3 regions of the Streptomyces sp. NPDC127190 genome follow, and region 2 is predicted to be linked to each of the others. Evidence: riboswitches for the same ligand, from Rfam matches in the RefSeq annotation. Region 2 holds a riboswitch; each other region holds the start of a gene.

Region 1 (7,270 bases), on a different contig from region 2:
CCGGTCGCGCCGTCGTAGGTCACGCCGACGTCCTCGAAGCGGATCAAGACGGCTCCTCGGGGGCCTGGGGGACGATGAAGGCGGGAAGCAGGGCGAGCAGCACGGCCGCGGCCGGCCAGAGGGGGAGGGCGGGGGCGACGAGGGGGACGACACCGGGGTGCAGGTCCTCCGGGTCGCGTGCGGCGGCGAGCGTGAGCAGCGCGGCGACGGCGGCACCCGAGCCGGAGACCAGCCAGGCGCGCAGGTCCCAGGGGTCCGGCCGGTACCGGGTCCGCAGCGAGCGGCGGCCGCCGAGCCGCAGCCCGGCGAGCGCGGCGGCGACCCCGGCCAGCAGGACCGGCAGCCCATAGCTGCCGCCCTCCGCGGTGAGCAAGCCGTACGTCCCCGCGCAGACGCCGAGCAGGCCGCCGAGGGTGAGCGCGGTCGTCGTACGGCGGACCCGGGCCGGGACCTCGGCGGTACGGCCGTAACCGCGCGCCTCCATAGCGGCGGCCAGCGCGACGGAACGCTCCAGCGCGCCCTCCAGGACCGGCAGTCCGACCTGGAGCAGTCCGCGGACGCCCCGGTCCGGGCGGCCGCGCAGCCGGCGGGCCGCGCGCAGGCGCTGTACGTCCGCGACCAGGTGCGGGGCGAAGGTGAGGGCCACGACGACGGCCACGCCGGTCTCGTACAGCGCGCCCGGCAGGGACTTGAGCAGGCGGCCCGGGCTCGCGAGGGCGTTCGCGGCGCCGACGCAGATGAGGAGGGTGGCCAGTTTCAGACCGTCGTAGGCGGCGAAGAGGAGCGCTTCGGCGGTGACCTCGCCGCCCAGGCGGATGCCCTGGGCCCAGTGGGGGAGCGGCACCTCGGGGAGGGTGAGGAGGGTGTGGGTGCCGGGGATGGGGGAGCCGAGCGCGGTGGCGAAGAAGAGGCGGACGAGGAGCACGGCGAGGGCGAGTTTGGCGAAGGCGGTGTAGGAGCGGGCTGTCGGGGCGGCGCTGCGGTGGGTCGCCACCACATAGGCGGAGACGGTGATGAGAAGGGCGAGGAGGAGGGGATTGGTGGTGCGGGTGGCGGCGGTCCCGAGCGCTATCGCCCAGAGCCACCAGGCACCGGGATGCACGGCGGCCCCGCCCCGGCGCCGGGGGCGTGAGGCGGTGGCGTGGGGCGGCACCGGGCGTGCGACTGCCGTGGCGTGGGGCGGCACCGGGCGTGCGACTGCCGTGGCGTGGCGCGGCTCCCGGGGCGCGGGCGCCGTCGCGTGGATCCGGGCCTGACGCGCCGCCGGTGCGGCGGCCTGCGGCGCCTGATGCGGGGCTGCCGTGGGGTGGCGCGGTGTCTCAGGGGGCGCCGGGGTCGCCGGGGCATGGGGCGGTGTCTCGTGCGTCGCCGATGCCGCCGGGACGACGCCGGCCGGCGACGGCTCCTGCTCGGCCGACCGCGGGGCACGGTCAGCGGGCGATGGCTCCTGCTCGGCCGCCCGTGAGCCACGGTCAGCCGGTGACTGCTCCTGCTCGGCCGAGCACGGTGCACGGTCGGCCGGTGACGGTCCCCGGTCGGCCAACTCCGATCCACCGTCAGCCGGCGACAGCCCACGCCCGGCCGGCGACGGCTCCTGCTTGGCCACCCACGGTGCACGGTCGGCCGGTGACAGTCCCCGGTCAGCCGCCCCCGATCCACGGCCGGCCGGCGAAAATCCCCGGTCAGCCGCCCCCGATCCCCGCTCGGCCGGCGACGGCTCCCGCTCAGCCGGAGGCATTTCGCCGCCGCTTCGCCTGCCAGGCCGCCGCGGCCGCCAGCAGGGCCACGGCGCCCGCGCCGATCGGCAGCCCCAGCGAAGGGCCGCCCCCGCCCGCGGGGCTGCTCTTCGCGCCGCCGCTGCTGTGGTCCGTGGACACCGCCTCCCCGCAGCCCTTGCGCGGGTACCCGTCGATCGCGCACAACAAGGCGTTGGTGTCGTACCGCAGCGGCTTGGCCACACTCGCCAGCGCTTCCGCGGCCGAGGCGTCGCCGGACACCCGCGCGCAGGCCGTGCGGCGGGCCGGCGGCGTCTCGCCGGAGGGCGCGTCCGCCGGGGTGCCGAAGTCGAGGACCAGGGCCACCCGCTTGGTGCCCGGCCGCGCCGGTACGGCGGCGCAGACGGTGTGGAAGTCCGCCGTACCGCGTGGCCTGCTCGCGTCGGCGGAGTCCGCGCTCACCGCGAAGCGGAAGCCCAGGACGGCGCCGTCGTCGGGGCGGGCGGTCGAGGGGCCCTGGGTGGCGTAGGTCCAGGTGCCGTCGGTGCGTTCCCAGAAGGACCAGTAGCGGTAGCCGGTTGCCCGCGCCTCGCCCGTCGCCCCGAGCAGCAGGGCGAGCGCGGCGAGCAGCGCGGGCGCGGTACGGCGGACGACGCTCACGGCTGCCGCTTCTTCCGGCCGCTGAGCAGGAAGCCGACCCCGATGCCCGCGACGAGGCAGACGCCGACGAACCACCAGACGCCGAACGTCGAGTTGTCGTCGGACTTCTTCTTCTCCTGCTGCTCGGCGGACATGTGGGGAGCTGGGCCGAGGGTGTTGAGGGAGTGCACCAGGCTGGTGCCGCCGAAGTCGCCCGGCTGTGCGCCGACCGCGTGCGCGGCGAGGATCAGCTCGGCGTACGCGGCCGGGCCGCTCTGCGCCGCCCAGGGGGAGGCGTGCTTCTCCAGCCAGCCGTACGCCTTCTTCGCCTGCTCGACCCGGCCGTCCGCGGCGAGCGCGACGACCGCGTCCGCCGTGTTGCCGAAGTCCGGCTGGTCCGTGGCGCCGGGCAGCGTGGACATGAGGTGGCCGGTCTTGGCGAGGGCCGAGGCCAGATAGGCGCCGCCGTTGTCCGCGATCTGGGCGGGCGTGGGGTGGCCGCCCTTGGTGCACGTGTCGTGCGCCGGGGGCTTGCCGGCCTGCGCGACGAAGCCCTTGCCGAGCGCGCCCAGCACGCCGGCGGCCGTCGCGTCGGCGTTGGCGACCAGTTTGCCCTTCTTGTCCGGCTGGTAAGCGAGGGCGCCGCCGCCGTCCTGGTCGCACGGGACGGACCAGGCGGCCAGGGCGTCGTAGGGGGACTTGCCGGAGGTGCGGACGTCCGCGGGGTCGGTGCCGTTCGCGGACAGCGCGCCGATGACGACGGAGGTGGAGTTGGCGTCGCCGGTGCCGCCGGGGTAGAGGCCCCAGCTTCCGTCCTTGTTCTGCACGGACTTCAGCCAGTGCACCGCCTTCTCGACCGCGCCGCCGTGCCCGCCGACCGCCTGGAGGGCCTGTACGGCGGCGGCCGTGCTGTTGGTGTCGACGGTGACCTTGCTGTCGCAGGCCCGCGCCGGGTCGGCGCGGAAGGCGGCGAACGCGCCGTTGGCGCACTGCTGTCCGGCGAGCCAGTCCACGGCCGCGGGGGCGGGCCGGTAGCCGAGGGTGCGCTGGGCGATCAGGGTGAGCGACTGGCGCCACACCCCGTCGTAGGTCGGGTCGGTGGTGCCGTACAGGCCGGAGGGGATCGCGGCTTTGGGGGAGGGAGAAGAGGCCGGGGGCCGGCCGGCTGCCGTGGCGGGTGCGGCGGCGGCCAGCACGCCTATGGCGGCCAGGGCCGCTGCGCTGCGGCGGACGTTCATGATCGGCGACTGCCTCTCCTGCGGGGAGCCGGGCAGCGCGCGGGAAGGCCCCGGGCGGCTCGGCTCCGTAGACCTCGACGGTGCCGTGCGCGGCGGGCCGCCACGCACGTGAGCCGGTCAACGTCCCGCACGGGTGCTCCGGCTCACCACCCGGAAGAACAAGGGTGGCTGACGGTTGCGGGTCAGCGCCGGAATTGCACCGGCTTCCTCCCGTACGGGCGTGATGACGACCCAGCCACTGTACCGGCAGCTCTCCGCGCGCCGAGGGGCGGCCGTGCCCGTACCGGGTCGGGCCGCGCGCCGAGGGGGCCGTGCCCTGTACCGGGTCGGGCCGCGCGCCGAGGGGCGGCCGTGCCCCGTACCGGGTCGGGCCGCGCGCCGAGGGGGCCGTGCCCCGTACCGGCTCAGGCCGCGCGCGGCTCCCACGGTGCGTCGGACAGGGCCGGTCGCGGGTGGGAGCGGGTCAGGTGGTCGAGGGCGCGCTCGCACTCCGTGGTGTCCTCGCCCGTGACCACCCAGTGCGCGGGCCGGCCGGCGGGCGGGGCGGGGCGGGCGAACTGGACGGCGGCGGCCCGCTGGCGGGTCGGCGACACGTCCGGGAGGCCGCCGGTGGCCAGCGTCGCCGCGGCGCCCGCGAGGTCGACCCCGGTGGCCTCCTCCACCAGCAGCGGTACCAGGTCCCCCGGCAGACAGGGGGTGACCCCGGTGACCCGCGGACCGCGGGAGGTCAGCCGCAGGCCGACATGGGCGACGGTGTGGGCCAGCCGGAGGGCGCGGGCGGCGCGTTCGACGGTCTGGCGGAGGAACCGGTTGTGCAGCAGCGGGTCATGGGCGTGCACCGAGTGCCGCAGCGCGCCCTCGGCGGGCGGCGGCGCCGGGGTCGTACGGACGAGTGCGGTGATGCGGACCTCGTCGTCGAGGACCACGGCCACGGCGGACACCAGCGGCCCTTCTGCGTCCTCCGCGTCCTCCACGGCTGCCGGTACCACCCGGTGCCGGGCGAGCAGGGTCCGTACCGCCGAGGGATCGGCGCAGGTCGCGGCCGTCGTGTACGGCAGGCCCGGCAGTCCGAGCCAGGCGGCGATCCGCGCGGTGCTGCGGACGTACCGCCCGGACCAGGTCAGGACGCCGCCGACCCGGTGCCGGGCCGTGTACCGCAGGACCGCCTCGGCCGTCTCCGCCTCCCGGCCCGGATCGGCGGCGACATGGCCGGCCAGGTACGGCCGCGCCCAGGCGGGCGGCGCGGGCGCGACCAGCACCACCGGGCGGCCGGCGGCGATCCGGGCCAGCGGGAACTCGCCGTACGCGGCCCGGCCGGCCCCGAGCAGAAGGACGGGCTGCGTCATCGACGCCTCACCTTCATGCAGAGAGAGGTTCACCAAACGTGTGCACGACGGCCAGGCGTAAGGGAGTCCATGGCAGTCGCGTGGAGAAGGGGGTCAGGCTTCTCGTGCGAGGCGAACAGGGCGCCCCGGATGCCGCTCCCCCATAGGCGGCACCCGGGACGGGTCTGTCGGATCTTGCTCTCTGTGCCGTGATCCTCACCCATCGCACCCCGAACTGTCAACGATTGCTGCCTAATTCCGCAGGGGCTCTTGTCACATCTGGCCGGGGAACCGACGACCCGGTAACCTCGTCGGGCCAGTCACCGAGCACGACACCACGACAGGCCCAGGGGGGATTCCGGTGAGTGACGCCTATGCCGAGCTGGCCGAAGCCCTGCACCGGCTCGGCGAGTTGACCGGACGGCCGCCGGGGCGGCTGCCGGAGGTCCTCGACGTGGCCGACCTGTCCCATCGCACCGGCATTCCCGTCGCCACCGTCGTGGAGCTCCTCTCCGGCGGCCGGGCACCGGAGACGGGGCTGGCCGAGCGGGTGCGCCAGCGGCTGGACTTTATACGCGAGACCCGGCGCCGGCCGGACGGCAAGCGGTACTCACTGGACGAGCTGGCCCGGATCGCCGGGACCAGCCGGCAGTGGCTGAGCGAGTGGCGCAAGAGCGGCATGCCGAGCCTGGAGCACACCGACCGGCTGCGCCGCTTCTTCGGCCTGCCCGCCGGCTACTTCACCGCCGACGAACCCGAGGCGCTGCACGAGGCGTTGCAGCCGGTGGTGCAGAGCCTGGAGGCCGAGGCGGACCCGCTGCTGCGGCTGCGCGAGAGCGGACTGGTCCGGCTCGCCGCGCGGGCCCCGCAGATGAACGCCCGCCAGCTCGCCACCCTCGCCGATCTGGCCGAGATGATCATCTCCTCCGAGCGGGCCCCCGAGCGCGCCGCCACGGGAGCGACGGCGGGAGCGACCGCGGGAGCGACCGCCGCGGGCGCGCCGGCCGGGCGCGCGACCGCCCCGCGGGCGACCGCCGCGGGGGCGTCGGCCGGCCGGGCGGGGGACGCCGGGAGTGCCTGAACCGACGTCCTGGAGAGCCCCTTTGGCCCGACACCTCGGCAAGCCCAAGCCCGACAGGTCCCCCAAGCGCTTCCTCGACCGGCTGGTGCGCGACACCGCCCGCACGCTCACCCCGCCCACCACCGCCAAGGCGTTCCTGCACGCGCTGTGCGCCACGCTCAGCCCGCAGCTGGACCGCCCGGTCGGGCTGAAGTTCGTCGCCTTCCCGTCCGACCTGGACGTGTCCGGGGTCACCCTCGCCACCGAGGAGCGGTACATCGTGGTCGTCGAGGACCGCGCCCCGGACCCGCACAAGTTCGTCATCGCCGGGCACGAGATCGGCCACATCCACTACGGCACCCTCGATGTCCACTACCCGGACGGGCTGCCCGCCGCCGCGCGCCGGCTGCTGTCCCGGGCCGAGGAGGACATCCCCTGGGACGAGGTCGTCGCCATGGCCACCCGGGCGCCCGCGGGCCGGTCCGCCGCGGCCGAGTGGGAGGCCGAGGAGTGCGGGCTGCGGCTCGCGGCGAAGTTCTCCAAGGTGGTCGGGCCGGGCGCGGCGGCCGGCCGGCTGACCCAGGACACCCTCACCGACCGGCTGTCCTCCTCGCTCGGCAACATCGGCGGGCCGTGATGGACTGGGACATCGCCGGCACCTTCGCCGCGTACGCCGTGCCGTCCGCGCTGTTCGCCGTGGCCTTCGTGATCAAGCTGCCGCTGCTGCGCCGGGCCTGGCAGGACCCGATCCTGCGGGCCACCGCGGTGCTGCTCGGCATCGGCGCGATCGTGTTCGCCTCGCTGCCGCCCGCCAATCTGCACCGCATCAACCGGATCAGCGGCGTCCCCAACTTCGCCGGGCTGTGGGTGTACTCGCTGCTGACCGCCTACTGCGGCGCCTGTCTGTGGCTCATCATCACCTGGCGCGAACCGCCGTCCGCCGTACGGCGCCGGCGCACCCGCCTGGTCTGGATCGCGTACGGCGCCATCGTCGCCGGACTGTGGACGACGTTCCTGCTCGGCGACCACCATGTGGAGCGGCTCCGCGACCTCGACACCTACTACGCCAACACGCCGTGGATGCGCGAGTTCGGGGTGCTGTACCTCGTGGCGCACCTGGTGTCCGCGCTGGTCGCCGCGGGGATGCTGTGGGCCTGGTTCCAGGAGGTCGAGGACACCTGGCTGCGTCGGGGCGTGATATTCCTCCAGACCGCCTACGCCCTCGGGCTCATCTTCGACGCCTCCAAGCTCGCCGCGATCGGGGCCCGCTGGAGCGGCCGGGACTGGGACTGG
Region 2 (7,270 bases):
GCGAAGCGGACGCAACGTTCGGGCGTCCGCCGCGATGAAGCCATGAAGGGTGCGTACACCCCTGAAGGATGCTCCGTATGCGCTGAGCCTACGGGTTTCCTGGTTGTCGTCCGCAGGTGAAACCACTGCGGAAAACGCGAGTAGCTGGGGCCCGCACCCCGAAGGACGCGGGCCCCAGCTACACGTACGCGACAGTCGACGTCAGGCGAGAACGATGTTCTCGGCCGTCGGGCCCTTCTGGCCCTGCGCGATGTCGAAGGCCACCTTCTGGCCCTCGATCAGCTCACGGAAGCCCTGGGCGGCAATGTTCGAGTAGTGGGCGAACACGTCAGCGCCGCCACCGTCCTGCTCGATGAAGCCGAAGCCCTTTTCCGCGTTGAACCACTTGACGGTGCCAGTAGCCATGTCTTTTCTCCTCTGGGCAGTGCATCGGGATCCGCACTGCACGGACCCCGTGTCGCCGCGATGATCACCCCGCCGGGAAAAAGACCGGATAACAAAAGTGCTTCCAGCGGCACAGGCGCCGCCCGGAGAGCACTTGAAGTTTTGGGACCACAACTGCAACTGAGATCGACAGTAGCACGCCGAAGCGGCCTGTGTACGGTGAAGAATCCCACCCCACTTAATGCGATAGAGAATCTGTCTGCCTGTCCCCTTGAAACCTCAGCTCGCGGGCACAGATTTTGCCCCAGCCGAAGCGCAACTCTTCGGGAAGTTTTCGATCAGCTCGGTGGAAACAGCAGCATCCTGGTGCGGCAACGTACGGTGCTGTGGCCCGCCGTACGAGCCTCAGGCCCGGACGGCGAGGAACTTCGACAGCCGCAGTCGTTTTTCACCGCGGTACAGGGGCACGCAAGGCGCGCAACACCGGCCGGGTACGTCGGACAAGGCAGTGCCCTCATCCCGGAATTCCGGTTCGGCGGCGCCGCCGACCCGAGCCAACCGCATCTGGGCCATTCCCCCAGGCGAGCACCCGGCGATGCCCGCCCGCAACGCGCGCACGGGCATGCGCATGTCGCGGGCCACTGCACGGGACGCGCGAGTGGATGGCGCGAGGGCCGGTGAAGCGGTTGGATCGCCGGACTCAGCGACTCAGCCGCCGCTCTTGCGCCTGAACGACCGCTGGCTCGCAGCCGGGCCGTGCGCAGAACGCACCTTCGATGCATCGGACTTGGCGGCAACATCAGCGGCATCCGCCTGCGCACCGCGCTTGCGCGCCAGGGCTTCGCGGAACTTGCGCTTGAGGTCGTAGTTGCCGTCACTGTCCGGCTCCAGAGGGGACGTCTCGGGGACAGCCGGCTCCGAACCTTCCGTGGATACGGGCTCTGCGGTCATGGTGACCTCCTGGGTTCCGGGGGGAAGCACAGCTTGTCATGCCGGGCGCAGTGCGAGGCGCCGGCGACATCATCCTGCTCCGTTTCGGCGGGCGTCCTTCCCCCGGCCAAGGGAGCGTTGGTGTTCTTGGGTCGGGGGACGGTGGGCCCGCCGTCGAGCGGGCGGCGCTGGCCCGCCAGCACGAGCGTGACCACGTTGCGCCCCTCGGCGGGGGCAGGCTCGACTCAGACAACTCCCGGAGCGTTCGACTTTGCAGGGGCGAAGACTATGACTGTTGGTCGCCAAGAGCCGCGGCCGGATTTGCCGAGCACTCGACGCGAGGACGCGCTTGCCGTCGAGCGCAGCTCTCACCGGCACTCTCACACGTCTGTCACCCACTACGTCGACTCCCCCGGACCTCGGTGCCTGACCTGCTGTTACGCGCCCGGCCTGGACTGACGTGGACGCCCGAAGACGGTCGGTGCCGATTACCTGGTGCGCCCCGTGCGGTCGTCGTACTCCTCGCGGGCGGTGATGACTTCCTCGATGTGCAGCACCGACCACTCCGTGAGCGCCTTCAGCGGTTCCCGCAGCGTCTGGCCGAGCGAGGTCAGCTCGTACTCCACGTGCGGCGGCACCTCCGGGTAGACGGTACGGCTGACCAGCCCGTCGCGTTCGAGGGTGCGCAGCGTCTGGGTGAGCATCTTCTCGCTCACGCCCGCCAGTGCCTGCCGGAGCTGGCCGAACCGGGAGGTTCCGTTCCGGCCGAGTTCGCCCAGCACGAGGACCGCCCACTTGCTGCCGATCTGGTCGAGCAGGTCCCGCGACGGGCAGCCGCGCTCGTACGGATCGAATGACGCAGCCATACGGCTCACCTCGATGCTATCGGTCGGGTAAGTACCCTACCAAGAAGTGGCTACTTCCCAGCAGAGAGTGTCCAGGTCAGTCTTGTTCCATCCCGCCGCGGACGGACCACGGCAGGCGTGCGAGACACGCGCGGAAGGAAGGAACGACCCTCATGCCTATCGTCGTCACCGGAGCCACCGGCCAGTTGGGCAGGCTCACCGTCGAGGCACTGCTGCGGCGCGGGATCCCGGCCGGGGACATCATCGCGACCGGCCGGGACACCGGCAGGATCCAGGACCTGGCCGACCGAGGCATCACGGTACGCCGCGCCGACTTCGCGGACACCGACGGCCTGGCGAAGGCATTCGCGGGGGCGGACAGGCTGCTGCTGGTCTCGGCCTCGGTCCCCGTGGGCGAGCGGGTCGCCAACCACCGCCGCGTGATCGACGCCGCGGTGTCCGCAGGGGTGTCGCTGGTGGCGTACACGAGCACGACGCACGCGGACGCGGCCACCACCGTCATCGGCGCCACGCACAGGGAGACCGAGGAGTATCTGCGGGACCGCGGAATCCCCAGCGTGCTGCTGCGCAACAGCTGGTACCTGGAGAACTACACCAGCCAACTGCCGCAGATCCTGGAGAACGGCGCCGTCGTCGGCGCCGCGGGCGAGGGGCGGATCAGCGCCGCGGCCCGCGCCGACTACGCGGAGGCCGCAGCGGTCGTCCTCACCGCCGACGGCCACACCGGCGCCGTGTACGAGCTCGGCGGCGACGCGTCCTTCACCCTCACCGAGCTCGCCACCGCGATCTCCGCCGCGGCCGGAAAGCAGGTTGCCTACGCCGACCTCCCGGTGACCGACTTCGCCCAGGCGCTGGCCGCCGCGGGCCTGCCCGCCGAGCTGGCGGAGGTCCTCGCCGACGCCGACCGCGGCATGAGCCACGGCGAGATGTACACCGACTCCGGCGACTTGCACCGCCTGATCGGCCGCCCGCCCCTGACCCTGGCCGAGGCACTCGCGGCCGCCCTGCATCACTGAGACGCCCGTAGGTGTGCAGCCCCGTCGTCGCGGTATCACGCCCGCGGCACCGCGAGTTCGGCCCTCATCCGGGAGGTGAGGGTGGTCTTCGGCCAGCGGACGCCCGACCCGGTGTGTGTGCCGCTCCTGCACCATCCGGTGAACGCCGTCACCAGCGGCGTCTGGCGGGTGCGCGCCGGCGCGCGGTCAGCCGTGGCGAAGGTGGTCTCCGGCGCCGGGCATGCCGAGGGATCGTGGTCGCTGACGGCCGGGTATCCCCACTCGGCCGTCAGCACCGTGGTTCAGGACGTCGTATCCCGGTGTCGGCGCAGGAGCGCAGCCAACTCGCAGCGCAGGCGGTGTCCGGGAACGCCAGAGGGCCCTCGGATGGTTCCGAAGGGCCCTCTGTTGTCCGGAAGGAATCAGTGCGCGGCCGGAACCGGGCGGCTGCTCGCGGCCGTTGCCGGCTTGGGGTTCAGCAGGCGCTGCGCCAGTTCACCGAAGAGCAGGCCGAAACCTGTCCACAGGCTCAGCTGGATCGCCAGGGCCGAGAGCCGGAACCGCCACAGCAAGGTGGCCGGGAAGTCCCTCGGCACCTCGTTGATGGCGGGCAGGAACTGGTAGGCCAGGCCGACGGCGACGGCGAAGGCGGCCACCGCGACCACCGTCGCCCACCAGGTGCCCAGGCCGGGCGCCAGGCGCTTGCCCAGGAGGGTGGCGGCGACCGCGAGGAGGACGCCGAGCAGCATCATCAGGAAGTACAGGGTGGTCCGCTGGCCGATGGTGTCGGGGTCACCGACCGACGGCGGATTGGCCGGGTACTTCAGGAACGGGACGACGTACACCGCGAGCAGCGCGCAGCCGGACAGCAGCAGCGCGGTCGCCCGCGGCCCGAACCGGCCGACACGGCCGAGCGCGAAGCAGTAGGCGAGCGCGGCGATGCCACCGAAGGAGACCCCGTACACGAGGACGCCGGTGGCGAGGCCCGCCGTGGACTGCAGGGAGCGGGAGACGACCTCCCTCTCGTGCTCGTGGGAGTGTGCCGCCTCGAAGCTGATCGCCTTGTCGACGTTCGGCTCACCGAGGAGGTAGGCGACGACGAGGGCGAGCACGCCGGCCGCGAGGCCGGCGAGCATGCCCCGCACGAGGAGGTTTCTTACCGTTGCGGAGTTCATGGGAGTCGGGGCGTCCCTCGCGTCAGTGGCAGGGGAAGCCCAGCAGGTGGCGGGCGTCGTGCACCCACTCGTGGACGTCCGTGCCGTTGAACACGGAGGTGGCGCCCTGCTCGGCGCCGACGAAGTACAGCAGGACCAGCATCAGGATGCCGAAGAAGACCGCCCAGGGAGCTATCGCCTTCAGCGGCAGCGTGGCGGGGATGGCGGGAGTGGTGGCTGTCGGCTGGGCGACGGTCTGCGCCATGGCAGAACCTCCTCTGGGAGTTCGCGTCCCATCTCGGTGGTGCACTGGACGACGGCCACGGGTCTGACTCACCGGACACCCCGCGGTGTCCGGCATACAGTGGCGCGACCGTGCCGGATTCCCACCGGCTTCCGTCTCGCCGTCGTCGATATCGGACAGACCGTACCGCGTGCCACGAGCACGGCCAAGACCGCCTCATCCTGGCGTGATCTTCTTCTCGCACCGGGTGCGGGGCGTAACGGACTTCCTGGGAAAAGGGGTTCCACGGGCCTCGGTTCAGGGAGCCGCGGTGCGCCGCGGTGGGGTGAAGGCGTACAGGTCGAGGATGTCCGGCAGTGGCGCCACGCCTGGACCACCGGCACGGACCCAGGTGACGATGTCCTCGGTCGCGTCGGGGTCGTTGACGAGCCCGAGCCAGACCGGCCGGGCACCGGCGGCACGGCCCGCGGCAGATGGCTGTACGACGATGACGTTGGCCTGATCGCACACGTCGAGGCACTCCGAGATGCGCACCGGCACCTCCGCCCGCAGTCGCGCGGTCTGCGCGGCGTGATCCACTCCGGTCACCTTGGGGCTCCCGCAGCAGCAGTCCCGGCACACGACGACCCGGCACGGCACCGGTTCGCCCACCTGCACGGCCTGGGCCGATGTCGCTTCCGACGGCGTCTCCGGCATGGCACACCCCTCCGGTCGCCTGTTGTCACGGTCATGATCTCATCGAGCGAGGCCGGCCCGTGAGGAGTGGTGTCGCGTCACCGGGGCTGGACCAACGCCGCGCGGCAGCAGGTGAGTTCTCGGAAACTTCGCGTTCACGATGGCGAGCACCGACAGTAACAGCCGCTTTCTAGCGTGACCGGCCGTGGGATCAGAGTCGTGTACACGACGGCCGAACGGTACGCATGACGGTCCGTCGGCTCCCCCGTCCTGCCGATGACGCCAAGCGGGGCTTTCCCTCCCACAGAGGCACCCGCACCAGCAGCATCGGGAGGCGCGGCATGAGCACCACCGAGTCACGCACGCAAACGGCAGACGCGCCGAAGGCCGCCGCCGACCAGGCGGTCAGGGAGACACTGGAGGACTACACCCTCCGTTTCGCTCCGCGCAGTTACCGCCGTTGGACCCCCATGGTCGTGGCGACCACCGCCCTGGGCGGCATCGCCTACATGGCCGACTTCTCCATCGGCGCCGGCATCGGCCTGGCGCACGGCACCGGCAACGCGCTCGTGGCCATCGCGGTGGCTGCCGTGGTCATCTTCGTCACCGGCTTCCCGCTCGCCTATTACGGCGCCCGCTACAACATCGACCTCGACCTCATCACCCGCGGCTCGGGCTTCGGGTACTACGGCTCGGTCCTCACCAGCGTCATCTTCGCCAGCTTCACCTTCATCTTCTTCGCCCTCGAAGGCTCGATCATGGCCCAGGGTCTCAAACTCGGCTTGGGGCTGCCCCTGTGGCTGGGCTACCTGGTCTCCACGCTCATGGTCATCCCGCTGGTGATCTACGGCATGAAGGCGCTCAGCAAGCTCCAGGTGTGGACCACCCCTATCTGGCTGCTGCTGATGGTCGGCCCGCTGGTCTACCTGATCGCCACCGACCCGGGCACCGTCGACCGCTTCCTCGCCTACACCGGCACGGACGGCGACGGCGGCGTCAACACGGCCTCGGTCCTGCTGGGCGCCGGTGTCTGCCTCTCGCTCATCGCCCAGATAGGCGAGCAGATCGACTACCTGCGCTTCATGCCGCCCAAGACCGAGAGCAACAGGCGCACCTGGTGGACGGCCGTCGTCATGGCGGGCCCCGGCTGGGTGGTGCTCGGCGCGCTGAAGCAGGCCATCGGCGTCTTCCTCGCGGTGTACATCCTCGCCAAGGTCGGCCCGGCTGCCGCGACCGAGCCCATCCAGCAGTTCCGCGGCGCCTTCGACGCGATGATGCCCTCCTGGATGGTCGTCCCGCTCGCCGTGGCGCTGGTGGTCATCAGCCAGATCAAGATCAATGTCACGAACGCCTACTCCGGCTCGCTCGCCTGGACGAACTCCTTCACCCGCATCACCAGGCACTACCCCGGCCGCATGGTCTTCGTCCTGGCCAACCTGGGCTTCGCGCTCGTCCTGATGGAAGCCGACATGTTCAGCTTCCTCAACAGCATCCTGGGCTTCTACTCGAACTGTGCGATCGCCTGGGTGGTCACCGTCGCCACCGACATCGGCGTCAACAAGTACCTGCTGAAGCTCTCCCCGCTCCAGCCGGAGTTCCGCCGGGGCATGCTCCATGCCGTCAACCCGGTCGGCGTCGTGGCCTTCGTCGCCGCCTCCGGCCTGTCCATCGCCATGTACTTCCACCTGCTGGGCGACACCCTCCAGCCGTACTCCCCCGTCGCCTCCGCCGTCATCGCCTTCGCCCTGACCCCGCTGATGGCGATCGTCACCAAGGGCAGGTACTACCTCCGCCGCACCGACGACGGCATGGACGAGCCCCTGCTGGACGCGGACGGCAACCCCAGCGCCCTCACCCTCGACTGCCATGTCTGCCAACGGCCGTACGAGCGCCCGGACCTGACCGCCTGTGCCACACACGACGCGGCCGTCTGCTCCCTGTGCCTGAGCACGGACAAGATCGGCGACCACGTGCTGCCTTCCACCGCTTAGCCCGGGGGCCGTGCGGGGGCGGGAAGGGGCG
Region 3 (7,270 bases), on a different contig from region 2:
GCGCACTGGACCGGCATCGTGCTCAGCCAGGCCAGCGCCGCGTCCACGTCCGACGGGCGGCGTGCGGCGATGGCGTAGCGCAGCTGGGCGTCGGTGTCGGCGTCGTCCAGGCCGACGGCGGCCTGGGCGGGACCGCCGAGCAGCTCGTCCGCGTAGAGCGCGTCGAGGAACTTCTGGCAGGCGCCGGCCGCCGTGGTCGCCTTCAGCAGCGCGTCCCGCCAGGTGGCCGCGCCGCGGGTCGCCGTCCAGGGGGCGCCGAGGTCGGTCTGGGTGAGCAGCGCGGCCTGCGCCTGCTCGTCGGTGAGGGAGGAGCCGCCGGGGTGGGCGGACTTCTTCGGCGGCGCGGTCGGCTTGGCGATCGTGGGCACGGGGTACGGGGCGCTTTCCGGCTGCTTCAGGCTGAGGGCGGCACAGCCGCCGAGCGCGAGCAGGCCGACGCCGAGCAGGACGAAGGGGAGGCGGCCGTGCGGGCCGCGGGGTATCGCTGCGGTCATCGGTGCCTCCTGCGCAGGTCTGGTGCCTGATCTCACGGGATCACCGGGCCGCCCCGGCCACCAGCGCTCGGGGCCGTACGGGTGAGCGGGGGGCGGCGGAAAAAGGGTGGCCCGCGCCGGGCGGGGCCTGTTAGCGTCCGGGGCATGCAGCGCGCCCAGCAGTGCCCGAACCGCACGACGACGCCGGAGACCGTCCCGGCGCGCTGACACCTGACCAGCATCCAAGCCCCGGGGCGCACGCCCCGGGGCTTCGGTCTGTGACGGGGCGTACGCCTCCCCCCAGAAGGAGCGTCCCGCCATGCACGACCACCGCCGGCTCGGCCGTGACCTGGACCTGTTCGACACCGACCCGCTGATGGGCGCGGGCCTGCCGTACTGGCTGCCCGACGGGGCGGTGGTCCGGCACACCCTGGAGGAGTACATCCGGGACGCGGAGCGCGCCGCCGGCTACCGGCACGTGTACTCGCCGGTGCTCGGCAAACGCGAGCTGTACGAGATCTCCGGGCACTGGGACCACTACAGCGCCGACATGTACCCGCCCATGCAAGTCGGCGAGGACGAGGTCGTGCTGCGGCCCAGCCTCTGCCCCCACCACGCCCTGATCTACCGCTCCCGCTCCCACAGCTACCGCGAACTGCCACTGCGCATCGCCGAGTTGGGGCCCATGTACCGGGCCGAGCTGTCCGGTGTGCTCGGCGGGCTGACCCGGGTCCGGGCCATCCAGCTGAACGACGCGCACATCTTCTGCACCCTGGACCAGGCCGTGCAGGAGGCCCGCGACGCGCTGCGGCTGATCGCCCGCGCCTACGCCGACCTCGGCATCCGTGCCGTACGCCACCGGCTGTCGCTGCCCGGGGCGGGCGGGAAGTACGTCGCCGATCCCGAGCTGTGGCGGCGGGCCACCGGGATGCTGCGGGAGGTGCTCGCCGAGGCCGGGATCGAGCACGAGGAGGCCGAGGGGGAGGCCGCCTCGGCGGGCCGCGAGTCCACCCTGTCCACCGTGCAGATCGACTTCCACCAGCCCGCCCGCTTCGACCTGCACTACATCGGCGCGGACGGCGCGAAGCACCGGCCCGTGATGGTGCACCGCAGCGTCATCGGCAGCGTGGAGCGGGCCGTCGCCCATCTCGTGGAGGCCCACGGCGGGGCCTTCCCGGCCTGGCTGGCCCCGGTGCAGCTGGTGGTGCTGCCGGTCGCCGAGGAACAGGTGGCACAGGCCGCGGAGGCGGTCGCACGGGCCCGGGAGGCCGGGCTGCGGGCCGAGCTGGCCGGGCCCGAGCAGGGCACCCTGGGCGCCCGGATCCGGGCGGCGCGCCTGGTGCCGTACCAGGCGGTGATCGGCGCGCGGGAGGCGGACGCCGGGCTGGCGGCCGTACGGCTGCGGGACGGACGGCGCCCGGGCGAGCTGCCGGTGCCGGAGCTGCTGCGGCGGATCGGCGAGCGGGTGCGTGCGCGCGGCGCGGAGCTGTGGACCTGATCTAGGGTTTGAACGTCGGTACGACGAAGGAGTCAGCTGTGACCGGTCAGCCCATCCCCGTGATCATCGACTGCGACACCGGCGTGGACGACGCCCTGGCCCTGCTGTTCGCCGTCCGCCACCCGGGACTGGACCTGCGGGCGGTGACCTGTGTCGCCGGGAACACCGACGTCGACGGCGTGGTCCGCAACACCCTCACCGTGCTGGAGCAGGCGGGCGCCCCGGACATCCCGGTGGGCCGGGGTGCCGAGCGCCCGCTGCTGGAGCCCGCCCGGCCGGCGCAGCATGTGCACGGCGCCGACGGCATGGGCGACCTCGGCCTGCCCGCGCCGTCCCGCACCGCCGCCGACGTGGACGCGATCACGCTGCTGCGCCGGGAGATCCTGGCCTCCCCGCGCCCGGTCACCCTGATCCCCACCGCGCCGCTCACCAACATCGCCCTGCTGCTGCGCACCCACCCCGAGGTGACCCGCAACATCGAGCGGATCGTGTTCATGGGCGGGGCGGTCGCCACCGGGAACGCCACACCGGTCGCCGAGTTCAACGTCTGGCACGACCCGGAGGCGGCGGCGATCCTGCTCACCGCCGGGGTACCGATCACCATGTACGGCCTGGACGTCTTCATGCGGGTGGTGGTGGACACCCCGGACGTGCACCGGCTGCGCGCCAGCAGCGAGCCCGGCACCCGGCTGGCCGGCGAGCTGCTCGCGCACCGGCCGACCACGCAGGGCGAGGAGCCGGAGGCGGAGGAGGCGGGCGGCCTCGGCGACGCGGGCGCGGTGTGCGCGGTCGCCGACCCGCAGGGCATCGTCACCCGCCGCCTCCCGGTGGAGGTCTCCCTGGCCCCCGGCCCGGGCCGCGGCCAGACCATCGTGGACCGCCGGCCCCGGCCGGGCGAGTCCGAGATCCACGGTGAGGCCCGCGAACAGGCCCTGGTGGACGTGGCGTTGGACGTCGACGTGGACCGGTTCGTGAAGCTGTACCTGGAGACGGTCGAACGCTAGGGCGTCCTTTTAAGAGGGCCCTAGTCGGACAGGGTGGAGGCGCGCGCCGTCCAGCGTTCCTCCACCCGCGCGAACCTCCAGTACGCCAGCGCCGCCGCCCACACCACCACGAACAGGCCGACGATGACGTAACCGGCGCTGTCCAGGTTCACCCCGGCGATCCAGCCGGTGACGGAGTCGCGCAGGTCCAGCTTGTCGTGGACCACGCCCACCAGCTCGATCGTGCCGATGAAGAAGGCGACGGCGATGGACAGCCCGGTGATGGTGAGGTTGTAGAACACCTTGCGGACCGGGTGCGAGAACGCCCACTGGTAGGCGAAGTTCATGAACGTGCCGTCGAGCGTGTCGAACAGGCACATCCCGGCGGTGAAGAGCAGCGGCAGGCACAGGATCGCGTACCAGGGCAGGCCCGCGGCCGCGCCCGAGCCCGCCATCACCATCAGCGTGACCTCGGTGGCCGTCTCGAAGCCGAGGCCGAACAGGAAGCCCACCGGGTACATCTGGCCGGGGCGGGAGACGGACCTGGTCAGCCGGCCGAGGAAGCGGTTCATGAACCCGCGCGAGTCCAGCTGCCGTTCCAGCTCCCGCTCGTCGAAGGTGCCCGCGCGCATCGACCGGAAGACCCGCAGGATGCCCAGCAGGGCGACCAGGTTGAGGGCCGCGATCAGGTAGAGGAAGGCGCCGGCGACCGTCGTACCCATGAAGCCGAGCACCTGGTGGGTGGTGGACTTCTCGCTGGTCACCGTGCCCGCCAACCGGGTGCCGCCGGCGATGAGCAGCGCCAGCAGCACCACCACGCTGGAGTGGCCGAGGGCGAACCAGAAGCCCACCGACACCGGCCGCTTGCCGTCGGCCATCAGCTTGCGGGTGGTGTTGTCGATCGCGGCGATGTGGTCGGCGTCGAAGGCGTGCCGCATGCCGAGGGTGTAGGCGGTGATGCCGAGACCGACGCCGAAGACGTCCCGGCCCACCTTGTAGTGCCCGGGGGCGACGAGCAGGAAGAGGATGCCGAAGGCGACGACGTGCAGGGCGACGATCACCGCGAGCAGTCCGGCCGTCCTGACCGTGTCCTCGCGCTGCCAGCGGAAGGCCGCCTTGTCGGACGCGGGCAGGGTGGTTCCGGGCAGGTTCATACGGTCAGCTCCAGCACCTCGTGGATCCTTCATCAGTGCCGTGGCCGGTCTCCTGGCTTACGGGTCGTGCGTTCGTCGCCCCTGCCTTCCCGGTCGTACGACCAGTGGCCCGGCGGATGCCGGACGGGACGGGAACTCCCCGATCACAGTGGCGAGGGCCGCGTCGATCTCTCATCGACTTCCCGAGCACCACGGCCCGCCCACCGTAGGGGGCCCGACCATCTCCTGCATAGCTGCACAACCGGGCAGGTATTCAAGATCACATACCGGCCTGCGAGGATGTGGGCATGCATCTCGTGCCTGCCGACCGCGCCGACCGTCGCACCATCGACGGCCACCGGGTGTGCGACGCGATCGCCGCCATCGGCGACGCGGGCCGTCTGCGCGCCTGGGCCGACCGCTTCTCGCTGCTCGCCGATCCCAACCGGCTCGCCCTGCTGCTGGCCCTGCACCACACCGGGCCGCTCGCCGTCTCGGACCTGGCCGTCGCCACGGGCATGAACGACCCGGCGGTCTCCCAGGCGCTGCGGCTGCTGCGTGCGGCGGGCGTGGTGGCGGGGGAGAAGGAGGGGCGGGTGGTCCGCTACCGGGTGGTGGACCAGCGGGTGCGGGGCTTGTTGGAGCACTGCGGGGAGTGAAACGCGGCGCACCTCGCCGCTGAAGGTTGCTTTTCCGGGCAATGTGGACAGGCTCTCTCCTGTCGTCCTTCCGAAAGGGAGCCCGTATGGCCCGTATGGCAGAGTCCTCGCCGGACCTCTCCTCCCGGAACCCCGACTGGTGGCGGCAGGCCGTCATCTACCAGGTCTATCCGCGCAGCTTCACCGACGCCGACGGTGACGGCCTCGGTGATCTGCGCGGCATCACCGAGCGCCTGGAGCATCTCGCCGAGCTGGGCGCGGACGCCCTGTGGCTCAGCCCCTTCTACCCCTCCGAACTCGCCGACGGCGGCTACGACGTCGCCGACCACCGGGACGTCGACCCCCGGCTCGGCACCCTGGACGACTTCGACGCCCTGGTCGCGAAGGCGCACCGGCTCGGGCTGAAGGTCGTCGTGGACATCGTGCCGAACCACACCTCGCATCTGCATCCCTGGTTCCAGGAGGCGCTGCGGGCCGGGCCCGGCTCACCGGCCCGCGACCGGTACGTCTTCCGGCCCGGCCGGGGCGAGCGCGGCGAACTGCCGCCCTCCGACTGGCAGTCCGTGTTCGGCGGCAGCGCCTGGCGGCGGGTGCCCGACGGCGCCTGGTACCTGCACCTCTTCGCCGCAGAGCAGCCCGATCTGAACTGGGAGCACGAGGACGTACGCGCCGACTTCCGGGCCACCCTGCGGTTCTGGGCCGACCGGGGCGTCGACGGCTTCCGCGTCGACGTCGCCCACGGCCTCGCCAAGGACCTCTCCGAACCGCTGCGGGACATCGGCGGTATCGGCGCGACCGGCGAGGAGGCCCTGCTGCGGGTGGAGCCGGGCACCCACCCCTACTGGGACCGGGACGAGGTGCACGAGATCTACCGCGACTGGCGCAAGGTCTTCGACGCCTACCACCCGCCGCGCTGTGCCGTCGCCGAGGCCTGGGTGCCGGGCGCCCGCCGGGCCCGGTACGCGCGCCCGGACGAGCTGGGCCAGGCCTTCAACTTCGAGTACCTGGAGGCCCGGTGGGACGCCGGGGAGCTGCGCCGGGTGATCACCGAGGAGCTGGCCACCGCCCGCGCGGCCGGGGCCGCCGCCACCTGGGTGCTCTCCAACCACGACGTGGTCCGGCACGCCTCCCGGCTCATGCTGCCGCCCGGCACCGACCCCGGCGCCTGGCTGCTGTCCGGCGGCACCGCGCCCGCGATCGACCCGGCGGCCGGACTGCGCCGGGCCCGCGCCGCGACCCTGCTGATGCTGGCGCTGCCCGGTGCGGCCTACCTCTACCAGGGCGAGGAACTGGGCCTGCCGGAGGTCGCCGAGCTGCCCGCCGAGGTGCTCCAGGACCCGATCTGGGAGCAGACCGGCCATGTCCGCAAGGGCCGCGACGGCTGCCGGGTGCCGCTGCCGTGGACGACGACCGGACCCTCGTACGGCTTCGGGCCGGGCGCCGGCTGGCTGCCGCAGCCGCCGTCCTTCGCGTCGTACGCCGTCGAGGCACAGGCCGGTACGGAGGGCAGCACGCTGGAGCTGTACCGCACCGCCCTCCGGCTGCGCCGCAAGCTGCTGGAGGGCGAGGAACTGACCTGGACGCCGGGCGCCCCGCCCGGGGTCCTGGACTTCACCCGCACCGCCACCTGGCGCTGCGTCACCAACCTCACGGACCACCCGGTACCGCTCCCCCCGGGCGAAATCCTCCTGACCAGCACCCCCACCCCCGGACCCGGCCCCCGGGACCTACCCCCGGACACCACGGTCTGGCTCGGCTAGGGGGCCTTTCCGAGCATCCGATCGTCAGGCTGGTTGTGAGAGATGGGGAGGTAACTGAGGCTTCCTAGCACGGCACATCGCCACCGCACCGCCACAAGGTTCCCCGGTCCGCGTAGACGTTGGCGCGGGGAGACCACGCGTGGCCCGTCCACTCCTGCCCGTCACCTGCGGCAATGTATGCCTCCCCCTGATAGGCCAGCGGGGCGTCCTGGCGTGCGGTCCCGCAGAGGGCCGGATCGGTGGTGAACGTGGTGCCCGGTTCAACGGTGATGTGGCTGGTGGATGGCCCGGGCATACAGTCGTGACCCGCTCCTGCCCAGAAACCAGCCACCTTGACCGTGACGTGCGCGGCGGAGGCCGTGGGATTGTCGACCTTGAGGGCGAAAGCCACCTTGTCGTGCTGGACCTTCGCGCAGGCACGCAGATGAACACCGGACGGACCGGCTTTGGGCGGAGAACAGCGGCTGTCTCCCCCCAGCGCGTCACTGGGCTGGGCAGTCGTTCCCGCGGCGGATGTCGCTGGGCTGGAGGAAGGCTCGGCCTGACCGCCCTGCTCGGTCGACCCCGACCATCCCCTCGCAGCGACTCCCAGAACGATCAGCAGGCCGACGCCCGCAGCGACGCCGGCCGGCCGCTTCCAAGAGCGGGAGGCGGCAAGGGCAGGAGGATCCGCGATCGTCCGCGGCGGAGCCGATTCGTCGGCGGGCGGCTCGGGAGCCTTGAGCGCGTTGACTACCGCACTGCGCCATTGGTGGCCTTTGATC

Evidence for each region. Region 2 has a riboswitch for cobalamin ahead of ACFVIU_RS28255 (CbtB-domain containing protein). Riboswitches for the same ligand answer to the same signal wherever they lie in the genome.
Region 1: it holds a riboswitch for cobalamin, as region 2 does, so the genes downstream of both, ACFVIU_RS25200 (prenyltransferase/squalene oxidase repeat-containing protein) here and ACFVIU_RS28255 (CbtB-domain containing protein) in region 2, are expected to answer to the same signal.
Region 3: it holds a riboswitch for cobalamin, as region 2 does, so the genes downstream of both, ACFVIU_RS09595 (HoxN/HupN/NixA family nickel/cobalt transporter) here and ACFVIU_RS28255 (CbtB-domain containing protein) in region 2, are expected to answer to the same signal.

Annotation. Positions count from the first base shown of each region.
Region 1 is NZ_JBHXVE010000017.1:134,439-141,708, reverse strand. Features, by position in the region: gene ACFVIU_RS25215 (ABC transporter ATP-binding protein) at 1-47, opposite strand, end outside; gene ACFVIU_RS25210 (energy-coupling factor transporter transmembrane component T) at 44-1,102, opposite strand; gene ACFVIU_RS25205 (SCO2322 family protein) at 1,725-2,375, opposite strand; gene ACFVIU_RS25200 (prenyltransferase/squalene oxidase repeat-containing protein) at 2,372-3,592, opposite strand; cobalamin riboswitch at 3,703-3,836, opposite strand; gene ACFVIU_RS25195 (hypothetical protein) at 3,997-4,938, opposite strand; gene ACFVIU_RS25190 (helix-turn-helix domain-containing protein) at 5,279-5,998, shown strand; gene ACFVIU_RS25185 (hypothetical protein) at 6,021-6,614, shown strand; gene ACFVIU_RS25180 (MAB_1171c family putative transporter) at 6,614-7,270, shown strand, end outside.
Region 2 is NZ_JBHXVE010000021.1:46,734-54,003, forward strand. Features, by position in the region: gene ACFVIU_RS28225 (cold-shock protein) at 202-405, opposite strand; gene ACFVIU_RS28230 (DUF5302 family protein) at 1,093-1,335, opposite strand; gene ACFVIU_RS28235 (winged helix-turn-helix transcriptional regulator) at 1,803-2,180, opposite strand; gene ACFVIU_RS28240 (SDR family oxidoreductase) at 2,333-3,196, shown strand; gene ACFVIU_RS28245 (hypothetical protein) at 3,232-3,471, opposite strand; gene ACFVIU_RS28250 (CbtA family protein) at 3,598-4,350, opposite strand; gene ACFVIU_RS28255 (CbtB-domain containing protein) at 4,373-4,594, opposite strand; cobalamin riboswitch at 4,631-4,773, opposite strand; gene ACFVIU_RS28260 ((2Fe-2S) ferredoxin domain-containing protein) at 4,871-5,269, opposite strand; gene ACFVIU_RS28265 (purine-cytosine permease family protein) at 5,590-7,239, shown strand.
Region 3 is NZ_JBHXVE010000004.1:326,034-333,303, forward strand. Features, by position in the region: gene ACFVIU_RS09580 (hypothetical protein) at 1-494, opposite strand, end outside; partial or broken gene thrS (threonine--tRNA ligase) at 733-1,971, shown strand; gene ACFVIU_RS09590 (nucleoside hydrolase) at 2,010-2,975, shown strand; gene ACFVIU_RS09595 (HoxN/HupN/NixA family nickel/cobalt transporter) at 2,996-4,108, opposite strand; cobalamin riboswitch at 4,133-4,317, opposite strand; gene ACFVIU_RS09600 (ArsR/SmtB family transcription factor) at 4,396-4,746, shown strand; gene ACFVIU_RS09605 (glycoside hydrolase family 13 protein) at 4,842-6,506, shown strand; gene ACFVIU_RS09610 (hypothetical protein) at 6,571-7,270, opposite strand, start outside.